One region of the Streptomyces sp. 3-6 genome, then DNA from elsewhere that is predicted to be linked to it. Evidence: predicted binding sites of a transcription regulator. Region 1 holds the regulator's gene; the other holds the start of a gene.
What was found. Region 1 encodes HrcA, which represses chaperone genes, less so after heat shock. Its sites were predicted from a motif close to TTNGCACTCNGNNNNNCNGAGTGCNAA; they were not measured.
Positions count from the first base shown of each region.

Region 2: a site for HrcA is predicted at 1,445-1,471, ahead of groL (chaperonin GroEL). Genes of this name have one in related genera too.

Region 1 covers NZ_JBWHZP010000001.1:229,109-236,388, forward strand. Annotated here, with positions in the region: gene AC02VZ_RS00885 (DUF3097 domain-containing protein) at 1-128, opposite strand, end outside; gene AC02VZ_RS00890 (MBL fold metallo-hydrolase) at 156-881, opposite strand; gene hrcA (heat-inducible transcriptional repressor HrcA) at 1,053-2,069, shown strand; gene dnaJ (molecular chaperone DnaJ) at 2,069-3,205, shown strand; gene AC02VZ_RS00905 (nitronate monooxygenase) at 3,370-4,443, shown strand; gene AC02VZ_RS00910 (16S rRNA (uracil(1498)-N(3))-methyltransferase) at 4,440-5,180, shown strand; gene AC02VZ_RS00915 (hypothetical protein) at 5,379-5,906, shown strand; gene AC02VZ_RS00920 (S41 family peptidase) at 5,953-7,280, shown strand, end outside.
Region 2 covers NZ_JBWHZP010000015.1:30,766-38,045, reverse strand. Annotated here, with positions in the region: gene AC02VZ_RS19575 (MoaD/ThiS family protein) at 1-226, shown strand, start outside; gene AC02VZ_RS19570 (cold-shock protein) at 668-871, shown strand; gene groL (chaperonin GroEL) at 1,635-3,257, shown strand; gene AC02VZ_RS19560 (hypothetical protein) at 3,529-4,098, opposite strand; gene murQ (N-acetylmuramic acid 6-phosphate etherase) at 4,336-5,415, opposite strand; gene AC02VZ_RS19550 (MurR/RpiR family transcriptional regulator) at 5,870-6,811, opposite strand; gene AC02VZ_RS19545 (hypothetical protein) at 6,867-7,265, shown strand; partial or broken gene AC02VZ_RS19540 (DUF4031 domain-containing protein) at 7,262-7,280, shown strand, end outside.

The sequences.
Region 1 (7,280 bases):
CAGCGGATCACCGCGCCGCAGAAGCCGGTGCCGGGCTCCTCGACCACCAGACCGGGGTCGGCGGGCACCTCGGGCACCGGGCCGGACTTCTTCCAGGGAGGGGTCAGGTCGGCGGAGTACTGGCGCATCCTGCCGACGATACGAGGCAGCCCCCGTCACGGCCGGCGCGACACGCCGAACCGGGCCGCCAGCGCCCCGCGTTGGGCCCGCACGAACGCCGCGTCGACCACCGCCCCGTGACCGGGCACGTACCGCGCGTCCGGGCCGCCCAGGGCCAGCAGCCGGTCCAGGGCGTCCGGCCAGCGGGACGGCACCGCGTCCGGCCCGGCCTGCGGTGCGCCCGACTCCTCCACCAGATCGCCGCAGAAGACCACCGGCGGGTCGCCCGGGACCAGGACGGCCAGGTCCCGCGCGGTGTGCCCCGGGCCCGCGTTCACCAGCACCGCCTCCGTGCCGCCGCCGAGGTCCACGACCACGTGGCCGGACACCTCGTGCCCCGGCCGGACCAGCGCGTCCGCCGCCCCGGCCGCCTCCCGCTCGTCCAGCCCGTGCCGCACCGCGTCCGCGCGCAGCCCCTCCGCCGACCACGCCGCCGCCGGGCCGGTCGCCGCGAACACCTCCGCGCCCGCGAACACCGCGGCCCCCAGCACATGGTCGAAGTGGGGGTGGGTCAGCGCGAGATGCGTCACACGCCGCCCGGCGAGCGCCTGCGCCTCGGCCCGCACCCGCGCGCCCTCGCGCAGACTCGAACCGGCGTCGACCAGCAGCGCGCCGCCGGTACCGGTGACGAGCCCCGCCGTGCAGTCCCACACCGGAAGGCGGCACCGGAACACCCCCGGCGCCACCCGTTCCCATCCCGACACGTCCCGATCGAAGGTCATACCGCGACGCTAGCGGGCAGAACGCCCACCTGCGCGAACCCGTCGCGCCGGGCCTTGCCCGGGGCGTACTCCCCGGCCGTACACTGGGCCGGGGAAGTCTGGCACTCGCATGTGAAGAGTGCCAGGACCAGCAACGGGCAGCGGCGGATCGCTTCTGGAGGTGTGTGCGCGATGCTCAGTGAACGCAGGCTCCAGGTGCTGCGCGCCATCGTTCAGGACTATGTCGGCACCGAGGAGCCGGTGGGCTCCAAGGCGCTCACCGAACGGCACAACCTCGGCGTCTCCCCGGCCACCGTGCGCAACGACATGGCGGCCCTGGAGGACGAGGGCTACATCGCCCAGCCGCACACCAGCGCCGGGCGCATCCCCACCGACAAGGGCTACCGCCTGTTCGTCGACAAGCTCGCCGGGGTCAAGCCGATGAGCCCGCCCGAGCGGCGCGCCATCCAGAACTTCCTGGAGGGCGCCGTCGACCTGGACGACGTGGTGGCCCGCACGGTGCGGCTGCTCGCGCAGCTGACCCGGCAGGTGGCCGTGGTGCAGTACCCGTCGCTGACCCGCTCGACGGTGCGGCACGTGGAACTGCTGTCGCTCGCCCCGGCCCGCCTGATGCTCGTGCTGATCACGGACACCGGCCGGGTCGAGCAGCGCCTGGTGGACTGCCCGGCGCCGTTCGGCGAGGCGTCCCTGGCGGACCTGCGGGCGCGGCTCAACAGCCGGGTCGCGGGCCGCCGGTTCACGGATGTGCCCGGCCTGGTCGAGGACCTCGCGGAGGCGTTCGAACCGGAGGACCGGGGCGCGGTGTCGACCGTGCTCTCCACCCTCCTGGAGACCCTCGTCGAGGACAACGAGGAGCGGCTGATGATCGGCGGCACCGCCAATCTCACCCGTTTCGGACACGACTTCCCCCTGGTGATCCGGCCCGTCCTGGAGGCACTCGAGGAGCAGGTCGTGCTCCTCAAGCTGCTCGGCGAGGCGAAGGATCCGGGCGTGACCGTCCGTATCGGTCACGAGAACGCCCACGAAGGACTCAACTCCACGTCCGTCGTGTCGGTCGGCTACGGTTCGGGCGGCGAAGCAGTCGCCAAACTGGGTGTGGTCGGACCGACCCGCATGGACTACCCGGGAACGATGGGAGCGGTACGCGCAGTGGCACGGTACGTCGGACAGATCCTGGCGGAGTCGTAGTGGCCACGGACTACTACGCCGTACTCGGCGTGCGCCGCGACGCGTCGCAGGAAGAGATCAAGAAGGCCTTCCGGCGGCTCGCCCGCGAGCTCCATCCGGACGTCAACCCGGATCCGAAGACCCAGGAGCGGTTCAAGGAGATCAACGCCGCCTACGAGGTGCTGTCGGACCCGCAGAAGAAGCAGGTCTACGACCTCGGCGGCGACCCCCTGGCGCAGGCGGCCGGCGGCGGCGCGGGCGGCTTCGGGGCCGGTGGCTTCGGCAACTTCTCCGACATCATGGACGCGTTCTTCGGCACGGCCTCGCAGCGCGGACCGCGCTCGCGCACCCGTCGCGGCCAGGACGCGATGATCCGCATCGAGGTCGAGCTCGACGAGGCCGCCTTCGGCACCACCAAGGACATCCAGGTCGACACCGCCGTCGTCTGCACCACGTGCAGCGGCGAGGGCGCCGCGCCCGGCACCACCGCGCAGACCTGCGACATGTGCCGCGGCCGGGGCGAGGTCTCCCAGGTCACCCGGTCCTTCCTGGGCCAGGTCATGACCTCGCGCCCCTGCCCGCAGTGCCAGGGCTTCGGCACGGTCGTGCCCACGCCGTGCCCGGAGTGCGCCGGTGACGGCCGCATCCGCTCCCGGCGCACCCTCACCGTCAAGATCCCGGCCGGTGTCGACAACGGCACCCGCATCCAGCTCGCCGGCGAGGGCGAGGTCGGCCCCGGCGGCGGGCCCGCCGGCGACCTCTACGTCGAGATCCACGAGCTGCCGCACCCGACCTTCCAGCGGCGCGGCGACGACCTGCACTGCACGGTGACCATCCCGATGACGGCGGCGGCCCTCGGCACCAAGGTGCCGCTGGAGACGCTGGACGGCATGGAGGAGGTCGACATCCGGCCCGGCACCCAGTCCGGCCAGTCGATCCCGCTGCACGGCCGGGGCGTCACGCACCTGCGCGGCGGCGGCCGGGGCGACCTCATCGTGCACGTCGAGGTGCAGACCCCCTCCAAGCTGGACCCGGAGCAGGAGCGCCTGCTGCGGGAACTGGCCAAGCTGCGCGGCGAGGAGCGTCCCCAGGGGCAGTTCCAGCCCGGCCAGCAGGGCCTGTTCTCCCGCCTGAAGGACGCGTTCAACGGCCGCTGACGGCGTCCCCGGGACCGGTCCGTGACCGGTCCCGGCCCGGGCCGCGCGGGCCGGGGAGCCCGCCCGCGCCCTCCCCGACCCGCCCCCGCGTCTCCCGTCGAACGGAATGTGCCGGCGGGAAGGGTCAATTCGGACGCGTCCCGCGGACGTGACACCATGCCGTCATGTCCTCCGCGCTGACCGATCTCCTCCCGCACCCGATCGTGCAGGCCCCGATGGCGGGAGGGGTCGCCGTGCCGCGCCTCGCCGCCGCCGTGTCCGACGCGGGCGGGCTCGGGTTCCTGGCCGCCGGGTACAAGACCGCGGACGGGATGTACCAGGAGATCAAGCAGCTGCGCGGACTGACCGGCCGCCCCTTCGGCGTCAACGTGTTCATGCCGCAGCCCGAGACCCCCGACCCCGCCGCCGTCGGCGTCTACGCGCACCAGCTGGCCGGCGAGGCGACCTGGTACGAGACCGAGCTGGGCGACCCCGACAGCGGCCGCGACGACGGCTACGACGCCAAGCTGGCCGTGCTGCTCGACAACCCGGTGCCGGTGGTGTCGTTCCACTTCGGCGTGCCCGCCCCCGAGGTCCTCGAAGCGCTCCGCCGGGCCGGCACGTACACCCTGGCCACCGCCACCACCCCCGAGGAGGCCCTGGCGGTGGAACGCGCGGGCGCCGACGCCGTGATCGCCCAGGGCGCCGAGGCGGGCGGCCACCAGGGCACCCACCGGGACGCCCCCGAGGCCGACGGCTCCGCCCTGGGACTGCTGTCCCTGCTCGCCCAGGTCCGCGAGACCGTCTCGATCCCCGTGGTCGCCGCCGGGGGCATCATGCGCGGCAGCCAGATCGCCGCGGTGCTCGCCGCCGGGGCCGACGCCGCCCAGCTCGGCACGGCCTTCGTCGCCACCCCCGAGTCCGGGGCGCACGAGGCGCACAAGCAGGCCCTCACCGACCCCCTCCACGTCCGCACCGAGCTGACCCGGGCCTTCTCCGGCCGCCCGGCCCGCGCCCTGGTCAACCGCTTCCTGCGCGAGCACGGCCCCTACGCGCCCGCCGCCTACCCCGACGTCCACCACCTCGCCGCGCCCCTGCGCAAGGCGGCGGCCAAGGCCGGTGACCCGCAGGGCATGGCGCTCTGGGCGGGCCAGGGCCACCGGCTGGCCCGGGAACTGCCCGCCGGGCGGCTGGTGGAGGTGCTGGCCGCCGAACTGGCCGCCGCCCGGGCGGCGTTGTCCGACGGAGGTGCCCGATGACCGCGCCGGTGTTCGTCGTCGACGGCTTCGATTCCGACCCGGCGGGCCCCTACGTGCTCGACGGGCCGGAGGGCCGGCACGCCGTCTCCGTCAAACGCCTGCGGGCCGGGGAGGACGTCGTCCTCACCGACGGCGCGGGACGCTGGGCCGAGGGCCGGGTCGAGGGGACCGAGGGCAAGGACCGGCTGCTCGTGCGCCTCGCCGACGTCGTCACGGAGGAACCCGGAACGCCCCGCCTCACCGTCGTCCAGGCCCTGCCCAAGGGCGACCGGGGCGAGCTGGCCGTGGAGACGATGACCGAGGTCGGCGTCGACGCGATCGTGCCGTGGGCGGCCTCGCGCTGCATCACCCAGTGGAAGGGCGAGCGCGGACTGAAGTCCCTCGCCAAGTGGCGGGCCACCGCGCGCGAGGCGGGCAAGCAGTCCCGCCGGGTGCGTTTCCCCGAGGTCGCGGACCCGGCCACCGGCAAGCAGGTCGCGGCCCTGCTCGCCGGGGCGGACTTCGCGGCGGTGCTGCACGAGAGCGGCACCGAGCCGCTGGCGACCGCCCCGCTTCCCGCCGCCGGGCACATCGTGCTGGTGGTCGGGCCCGAAGGCGGAGTGTCCCCCGAGGAGCTGGACCTGTTCGCCGGCGCCGGCGCGCGGGTGTGCCGCCTGGGCCGGAGCGTGCTGCGCACGTCGACCGCCGGGACCGCCGCGGCGGCCCTGCTGCTCGGCCGCACCGGACGCTGGGGCTGACCCGCCCGCACCCCCTGCCCCGCGGAACCCGCCGGAGCCTCCCGGGTCGCCGGGAGCTGCCCGGCCTCCCACCACGGCCCCCGCTCGACGCCCCCGGCCCACCACCGTGACCGCGCGGGCGGACGCCGTGCGCGGGGGCTCGTGGCGCGGCCGAATGCGCCCTACCGCCGGGCCCGCGAGGGTGGCAGTCTGCCGTTCATGCGGGTACTGGTGAGGAGTTGGCTGCGGCCGGTGCTCATGGCGGGGGGTGCCGTGCTCGCCGTCGGCGGCCTCGTCGCGTGCGAGCCGGGCGGACTGAGTTCCGCCGCCGTGGCGTACACCACGGACGAGACCGTGACCGAGGAGCTGGAACGGCGCAAGGCCGGTGTCCGGTGGCTGAACTGCACCGCGGACTTCGGCGAGCGGAGCGGCGCCTCGGCGTCCTCCGGCGAGAGGACCGTGGCCTCCGTCGACTGCGAGGGCGAGACCGACGACGGCAAGGACATCACCGTCACCGGCAGGATCACGCACGCCGTCAACGGCGCCTGCGTGCGCGGGACCATCGTCGCGAAGGTGGACGGCAGGCAGCGCTTCCGGGTCGACGGGCTCGGCGACTGCGACGCCGCCACCCCCTCGCCCGTCGGACAGGCCCCGGACGACGGCCCCCGCCCCACCGTCACGGTGACCGTCACCACCACCGTGTGGTGCGAGCAGTACCCCTCGTGCCGCCCCGTCGAGGGCAAGTGATCGAAACCCCTGGCCGGGGGCACCGCCGCGTGCGTAGGGTGATCGGGTGACACAGCCTGCATCGGACGCATCCGCCGCGTATCTCCGGTTCCCGCATCCGCACGGCGAGTTGGTCGCCTTCACCGCCGAGGACGACGTGTGGCTCGCCCCGCTCGACGGCGGCCGGGCCTGGCGGGTGAGCGCCGAGAACGTGCCGGTGGCCCACCCGCGCATCTCGCCCGACGGCACCACCGTCGCCTGGACCTCCACCCGCGACGGCGCCCCCGAGGTGCACGTCGCCCCCGTCGACGGCGGGCCCGCCCGGCGCCTGACGTACTGGGGGAGCGTCAAGACCCAGGTGCGCGGCTGGACCTCCGACGGTCAGGTCATCGCGGTCACCACCCACGGCCAGCCCGGCATCCGCCGCACCTGGGCGCACGCCGTCCCGCTCGACGGCGGGCCCGCCACCCGGCTGCCCCACGGCCCCGTCGGCGACCTGGCGTTCGGCCCGGCCACCGTGCTGCTGTCCGCGCAGATGGGCCGCGAGGCCGCCTGGTGGAAGCGCTACCGGGGCGGCACGGCCGGCAAGCTGTGGATCGACCGCGAGGGCGACGGTGAGTTCGTCCGCCTCCACGAGGACCTCGACGGCAACATCGAGTACCCGCTGTGGGCCGGTGACCGGATCGCCTTCCTCTCCGACCACGAGGGCACCGGCGCCCTGTACTCCTCCCTCGCCGACGGCTCCGACCTGCGCCGCCACACCCCCCTCGGCGGCTTCTACGCCCGCCACGCCGCCACCGACGGCACCCGCGTCGTGTACTCCAGCGCCGGTGAACTGTGGATCCTGGACGACCTGGACGGCGCCGAACCGCGCCGCCTCGACGTCCGGCTCGGCGGCCAGCGCGTCGACCTCCAGCCCTTCCCGGTCAACGCCGGCCGCTGGTTCGGCTCCGCGTCCCCCGACCACACCGCGCGCGGCAGCGCCGTCTGCGTCCGCGGCACCGTCCACTGGGTGACCCACCGCTCCGGTCCCGCCCGCGCCCTGGCCGCCACCCCCGGCGTCCGGGCCCGCCGCCCGCGCACCTTCCGCGCCGACGGCGAGGAATGGGTGGTGTGGGTGACCGACGCCGAGGGCGACGACGCCCTGGAGTTCGCGCCCGCCACCGGCCTCGCCCCCGGCACCACCCCCCGCCGGATCGCCGCCGGACGGCTCGGCCGCGTCCTGGAGCTGGCCATGGCGCCCGACGGCAGCCGGGCCGCGGTCGCCTCGCACGACGGCCGGCTGCTCCTCGTCGAGCGGGAGACCGGCGAGGTCCGCGAGGTCGACCGCAGCGAGAACGGGGACGTCTCCGGGCTGGTGTTCTCCCCCGACTCCTCCTGGCTCGCCTGGTCCCA
Region 2 (7,280 bases), on a different contig from region 1:
GCAGGCCCAGGTGAACGCCGAGGGGACGACCCTCGCCGAGGTCATCGAGGACCTGGAGAAGAACCACACGGGCATCGCCGCCCGCGTCCTGGACGACCAGGGCAAGCTGCGCCGCTTCGTCAACGTCTACGTCAACGACGACGACGTGCGCTTCGAGCAGGGCCTGGAGACGGCGACGCCGGACGGCGCCGGCGTCTCGATCATTCCGGCGGTCGCCGGGGGCTGATCCGGCCCGGTCATTACCGTAGGTAACTTCGGTTACCGAGCGTGGAACCCGCTGCCCCCTCCGTGAGAGAAACGGAGGGGGCAATTCCATGGGATTGAACGCGGTAGGGTTGGGGAACGCGGCCCCGGTCTCTCGATCGGGAACCGTGAATTCCTGCCGCTCGCCCGACGATAAGTAGCCAAAGTCTGTGCGCCTTTCGCGGCTTTTGTGACGTTTGTGCGGCCCGGTTTGCCCTGAATTCGGGCGAAGTTGCACAACATTCCGGACCGGTGTCGTCCAGATTTCTCGTCCGATTGACCTGTTGCAGACGGCAGTTGGACAGATACATTCAGCCGCGGTCGACGCGTTCCGGCGCACGCCCCCACTCCAATGGGGGGTGAGGTCTGACCCGGGTCCGCGAAGTGTGGATCTGTGCAAGGGCCAGTAATAGGGGAGTTAGGCATGGCTCAGGGCACCGTCAAGTGGTTCAACGCGGAGAAGGGGTACGGCTTCATCGCGGTCGACGGTGGTGCGGATGTTTTCGTCCACTACAGCGCCATCCAGATGGACGGGTACCGCACCCTTGAAGAGGGCCAGCGGGTCGAATTCGAGATCTCGCAGGGCCAGAAGGGCCCGCAGGCCGACATGGTTCGCGTCACCGCCTGAACGCGCTACCAGCCGCAAGCAGGTTCTGCTGACGAGGGGCCCGCACCTCCCGGGGTGCGGGCCCCTCGCCGTGCGTCGACGCCCCCACGGACGGGGGGGCGCGGGCGGCGGCCGGCCGTGCGTCGACGTTCGCCGGGAGTGGTGGCCCGGCGTGCCGTCCGCCGGGGGTGGGTGGCTGGTCATGCGCCGCCGTCCGTCGGGGTGGGTGGCCGGCCGTGCGCCGACGTTCGCCGGGGGTGGGTGGCCGGCGCGTACGCCCCGTCCGCCCGCGCTCCCCGTCCGGGCGGCGCCGTACACCCGTGTTCGCCGACCGCTGAGAGCGCGCCTCCCTCCTCCTTCGCGCCCCCGCGCGAAGGAGGAGGTGTACAGGGCGTGGCCGCGCCCCCGTGCCACCCCCGCGCCGCCCCCGCTCGGGGTGCCTCCCCACCCCCGTCCTCCGCCATCCGCCCAGCACACGGGCCCCGTCAGCCCTCGCGCCGAGGTGTCCGCGGGGCGCCTGTTCCCCTCCCGGGCCACGCCTGCGGGCGCACCCGCGCGCCGCGACCCTCCGACGGGCCCGCTTCGCGGGAGCGCCTTGCACTCGGAGGGGTCGAGTGCTAATCATTGGCGTTAGCACTCTGAAGGTGAGAGTGACAACGAAGGACCGGGTCGGTGAGGCCCGCAGGCCGTGTGGGGCAAGGAACCACGAGGCCGGCGAGCCGTCCGTCGCGGGCGCGGGCGCGGTCCGAAGGAATCACCCCCAGTCCTGGAGGGACCACTTCACATGGCCAAGATCATCGCGTTCGACGAGGAGGCGCGGCGCGGCCTCGAGCGCGGCATGAACCAGCTCGCGGACGCCGTCAAGGTGACGCTCGGCCCCAAGGGCCGCAACGTCGTCCTCGAGAAGAAGTGGGGCGCCCCCACGATCACCAACGATGGTGTCTCCATCGCCAAGGAGATCGAGCTCGAGGACCCGTACGAGAAGATCGGCGCCGAGCTGGTCAAGGAAGTCGCCAAGAAGACGGACGACGTCGCCGGTGACGGTACGACCACCGCGACCGTCCTCGCCCAGGCCCTGGTCAAGGAGGGCCTGCGCAACGTCGCCGCCGGCGCCAACCCGATGGCCCTGAAGCGCGGCATCGAGAAGGCCGTCGAGTCGGTCTCCGCCGCCCTGCTGGAGCAGGCGAAGGACGTCGAGACCAAGGAGCAGATCGCTTCCACGGCCTCCATCTCCGCCGCCGACACCCAGATCGGCGAGCTCATCGCCGAGGCCATGGACAAGGTCGGCAAGGAAGGCGTCATCACCGTCGAGGAGTCCCAGACCTTCGGTCTGGAGCTGGAGCTCACCGAGGGTATGCGCTTCGACAAGGGCTACATCTCGGCGTACTTCGCCACCGACATGGAGCGTATGGAGGCCGTCCTCGACGACCCGTACATCCTGATCGCCAACTCCAAGATCTCCAACGTCAAGGACCTGCTCCCGCTCCTGGAGAAGGTCATGCAGTCGGGCAAGCCGCTGCTGATCATCGCCGAGGACGTCGAGGGCGAGGCCCTGTCGACCCTGGTCGTCAACAAGATCCGCGGCACCTTCAAGTCCGTCGCGGTCAAGGCCCCGGGCTTCGGCGACCGCCGCAAGGCCATGCTCGGCGACATCGCCATCCTCACGGGCGGCGAGGTCATCTCCGAGGAGGTCGGTCTCAAGCTGGAGAACGCCACCCTCGACCTGCTGGGCAAGGCGCGCAAGGTCGTCATCACCAAGGACGAGACGACCATCGTCGACGGTTCGGGCTCGGCCGACCAGGTCCAGGGCCGCGTGAACCAGATCCGCGCCGAGATCGAGAACAGCGACTCGGACTACGACCGCGAGAAGCTCCAGGAGCGCCTCGCGAAGCTGGCCGGCGGCGTGGCCGTCATCAAGGCCGGTGCCGCGACCGAGGTGGAGCTCAAGGAGCGCAAGCACCGCATCGAGGACGCCGTGCGCAACGCCAAGGCGGCCGTCGAGGAGGGCATCGTCGCCGGTGGTGGCGTGGCCCTGCTGCAGGCCTCCCAGGTCTTCGAGAAGCTGGAGCTCGAGGGTGACGAGGCGACCGGCGCCAACGCCGTGAAGCTCGCCCTGGAGGCCCCGCTGAAGCAGATCGCCGTCAACGGTGGTCTCGAGGGCGGCGTCGTGGTGGAGAAGGTCCGCAACCTCACGGTCGGCCACGGCCTGAACGCCGCGACCGGCGAGTACGTGGACATGATCGCCGAAGGCATCATCGACCCGGCGAAGGTGACCCGTTCCGCGCTGCAGAACGCCGCCTCCATCGCCGCGCTGTTCCTCACCACCGAGGCCGTCATCGCCGACAAGCCGGAGAAGAACGCGGCCCCGGCCGGCGGCGGCATGCCGGGCGGTGACATGGACTTCTGATCCTTCCGAGGATCGGACCCGTCCGACGCACGACCGAGGGCGGCACTCCCTGGACGACAGGGGGTGCCGCCCTCGGGCGTGTCCGGGCCCTCGACCGCCGACAGCCGGCACCCGGCACCCGGCACCCGGCAGCCGGCGCCCGGCAGCCGGCGCCCGGCAGTCGGTGCCCGGCAGTCGGTGCCCGGCAGCCGGTGCCGGCGGTCGCGGGGGCGGGGGCGGGGGCGCGGTAGGGCCGGTGGGGCCGGTAGGGCCGGTGGGGCCGGTGGGGCGGTCAGAGGCCGCCCATCGGTTCGATGTCGACGCGCACCGGGGTGCCCCACACGCGCAGCACCTCGTAGTCGGTGAACTCGTGCACGAGCCGGTAGGCCATCGCGGGCCGGGGGCCGCGCCGTTGGGCGGCGAGGTACATCTCGGCCTCGCGGCGGTCCCGGCGCGGGGTGCCGCACAGCTGCCACGCCTGGCCGTTCCACAGCTCCGGCAGCCAGCGCTGCTGCGGCTGCGGCCGGTCGCCGCTCACCCCGTAGCGGGACGGGACGGGCTCGGCGGGCGGGTGCTGCGGCGCCGGGCCGTTGAACTCGGCGCGGCGGGCGGCGCGCCGGCGCGTCTCGCACAGCAGGCACAGGTCGGGCGCGCTCTTGTCGACCGGGCCGGTGGGGTGCTCGGGGCAGCGGGTGCTCGGCGCCGCCGAGCCGACGCCCTCCTCCAACAGGTCCAGGGCCCGCCGCAGGTCCGCCTTCACCTCGTGCAGCTTGGCGTCCGGTGTGTCGGCGCCGAGCGCCTCGCCGTGTTCGCCGAGGAGGCGCAGGGCACGCCCCAGTGCGGTGAGCTGCGCGTGGTTCATGGCGTCCGTCTCCGTGGGGTGGGGTTCGGTCTCCGTCGCTCCGGGACCGGTCCGGGTCGGTCCCTGGGGTCGGGTCCGGGTCGGTCCGGGGTCGGGCCAGGGGTCGGGTCCGGGTCGGGTCCGGGTCGGGTCCGGGGTCGGTACGAGTATCCCAGCGGCCCCCGGAGGCTGTCACAGCCGTGACCGTGACAGCGCCCCTCCGGGCTCCGGTGACTGCCGGCCGGCCCGGCCGTGGCGTCAGCCGTCCGCCCCTGGGGCGCCCCCGGCCTTGGCGAGCGCCACCCGGAGGTGGCCGCCGGCCTCGTCGAGGAGGCGGGCGGCGGTGGGGGCGTCGGCGTCGGTGAGGAGCACCAGGACGGCGTGCTTCACCTCGCCGTCGGTCGCGGTCAGCGCCCGCTCGACGGCGGCGTCGTCCGCGCCGGTGGCCAGGGCGACGATCCGGTGGGAGCGGGCGCGCAGCTTGTCGTTGGAGGCGCGCACGTCGACCATCAGGTTCCCGTACGTCTTGCCCAGCCGGATCATCGTGATCGTCGACAGCATGTTCAGGACGAGCTTCTGCGCCGTGCCCGCCTTGAGGCGGGTGGAGCCGGTGAGCAGTTCCGGGCCGACGACGACCTCGATGCCGTGGTCCGCGGCGGCGGCCAGCGCGCTGTCCGGGTTGCAGGCCAGCCCGACGGTCAGGGCACCGAGGGCCCGGGCGTGGGTGACGGCGCCGACGGCGTAGGGGGTGCGGCCGGAGGCGGAGACGCCGACCACCGTGTCGTCGGCGGTCAGTCCGAGCGCGTCCAGGTCGGCGCGGGCGAGACCGGCGGAGTCCTCCGCGCCCTCGACGGAGGTGACCATGGCGTCGGGGCCGCCCGCGATGAGCCCGACGACCTGCCCGGGGTCGGTGTTGAAGGTGGGCGGGCACTCGGAGGCGTCCAGCACGCCGAGCCGGCCGGCGGTGCCCGCTCCGGCGTAGACGAGCCGGCCGCCGCGGGACATCCGGTCGGCGACGGCGTCGATGGCGGCGGCGATCTCCGGTAGCCGCCGGGCGACCGCGGTGGCGACGGTGGCGTCCTCGCCGTTCATCAGCCGTGCGATGTCGAGGGTGGGCAGCCGGTCGATCTCGGCGAGCTCCGGACGGAACGCCTCGGTGGGCAGGGTCTCCAGCTGGGCGCGCAGAGCGGGGGAGGAGGACGGATCGGGCAGGCGCCCGCCGGGCGCGGGGTGCTCGGGTGACGCGGGGCGCTCGGGCGCGGTGTGGTCGGGCGAGGAGGCGGGAAGGCACGCGGGGTGGTCGGGTGAGGAGGGGGTGGTCGCGGGACGGTCGGTCATGGTGCGGGTCTCTCCGGTCTCCGGTCTCTCCGGTCGGTCTGGTCCGTGCGTCCGGGGCGGGCCGCGGCCGTCCGGTGGCCGTGGCACTGCTGGGGGGAGCCCGGTGGTGATGATCGTGCGGGGTGTGGGGAGGAGAAGGGGGCGGGAAAGCCGTGTGGTGAGGGGGAGGGCGTCGGGACGTCGAGTGAGTCGGGGGAAGGGACGGAGAGCGGAGGGGGAGGGCGGCCGTCGGCCGTCCGGGGTGAGCGCGGCCGGCCGGGGGCCGTTCCGGCTCCCGCCCGTCCTGCCGCCGGCCGGCCCATCGGTCTGTCCGCCCGTCGGTCCGCCCGTCGGTCCGGCCGTCCGTTCTGCGCGGTCGCCCGTCCGTCCGGCCGGTCGTCCGTCCGTTCCGCGCGGCGGGGCGTGCTGTTCCGTGCCTGCGGGACGCTGTGCCGCCTGCCTCCTCCCGCCCCGGCTACCGCGAGCCGCTGCGGTGGCGGTGGGCCAGGGCCTCGTAGGACGCCGACAGGGCCGGTGCCGCCTGTTCATAGGTCCGCTGCGCGACGCCGACGAACAGGCAGTCCACGACGAGCAGTTGGCTGGTCCGGGAGGACATCGCGGCCGGCCGCAGCTCGCTCTCGCGGGCGGTGGACGTGGTCAGCACGTGGTCGGCGTACTGGGTGACCGGGCCGTCGGGGCGGCCGGTGATCGCGACGGTCGTCGCCCCGTGCTCGAAGGCCACCCGGAGCGGTTCGATGACGTCCCCCGTCGACCCGGAGTGGGTGATGGCGATCGCCACGTCGCCCGGCCGCAGCTGCACGGCGTTGGTCACCGCGAGGTGCGGATCGCTCGGGGCGTGGGCTATCAGACCTATGCGCAGCAGCTTCTGGGTGAGGTCCTGCGCGACCAGGCCGGAGGCGCCGAGGCCGTACACGTCGGTGCGCCGGGCGCCCGCGAGCGCGGTGACGGCGGCGCCGAGCTGCACGGTGTCCAGTCCGGCGGCGGTGTCGGCGAGGGTCTGCTGCTCGTCGTAGGCGAGCTTCGCGACGACGTCGGCGATGGGGTCGTCCACCGCGATGTCGGTCGTGATGGCCGGAGCCCGGCCGGACTGCTGCTGGGCGGCGAGCCCGGCGAGGGCCAGGCGCAGGTCGCGGTAGCCCGGGTAGCCGAGGAGGCGGGCGGTGCGCACGACGGTGGCCTCGCTGGTGCCGGTCAGCTCGGCGAGCCCGGTGACCGTGAGGGCGGCGCAGCCGGCCGGGTCGCCCGCGACGGCCTCGGCGACGCGCTGCATGGAGCGCGTCATCGACGGCGCCAGCGTGCGCACCTTGGCCGCGAGGGCGGCGGGGGCGGGCGGGGCGGATGCGGAGCCGCCCGGTCCGCGGTCCTGGGCGAAAATTTCCTTCACGTCCTGGGTCACCCCTGAAAGATATTTTCGGCTCGGTGCCGGGGTCAAGAGTGCGCACAATAGGGGCATGCACCCCGACAACGCCCCCGTCAGTTCGCTGGAGCAGGCGCTGCACGCGGCCAGGGCCCTCGTCCTCGCCGACCTCGTCGCGCGCGAGGTCGCCGACGCGGACGTGGTGTCGCTGGTCGAGGAGTCGGTCGCGCACCGGCGGTGGTGGGTCGAGCAGTGGCCGGAGGGCGCCGCGTTCCTCGCCGGGCTGGTCGCCCAGGACGTGCAGGACGCCCTGCTGGAACGGTATGGCCGCTGGCCCGTCTGTCCGGTGTGCGGATCCGGGGACCCGCACGCGCTGGAGGTGGAGCCGGAGCTGGGCCCGGACCCGCACTGGGTGTGCCACAAGGCGGGCGTGAAGGTGGCGGCGGTCGGCTCGCTGGGCCCCGGGGCGACGGGCGGCACGCCGGCCCCATGACGCTCTACATCGACC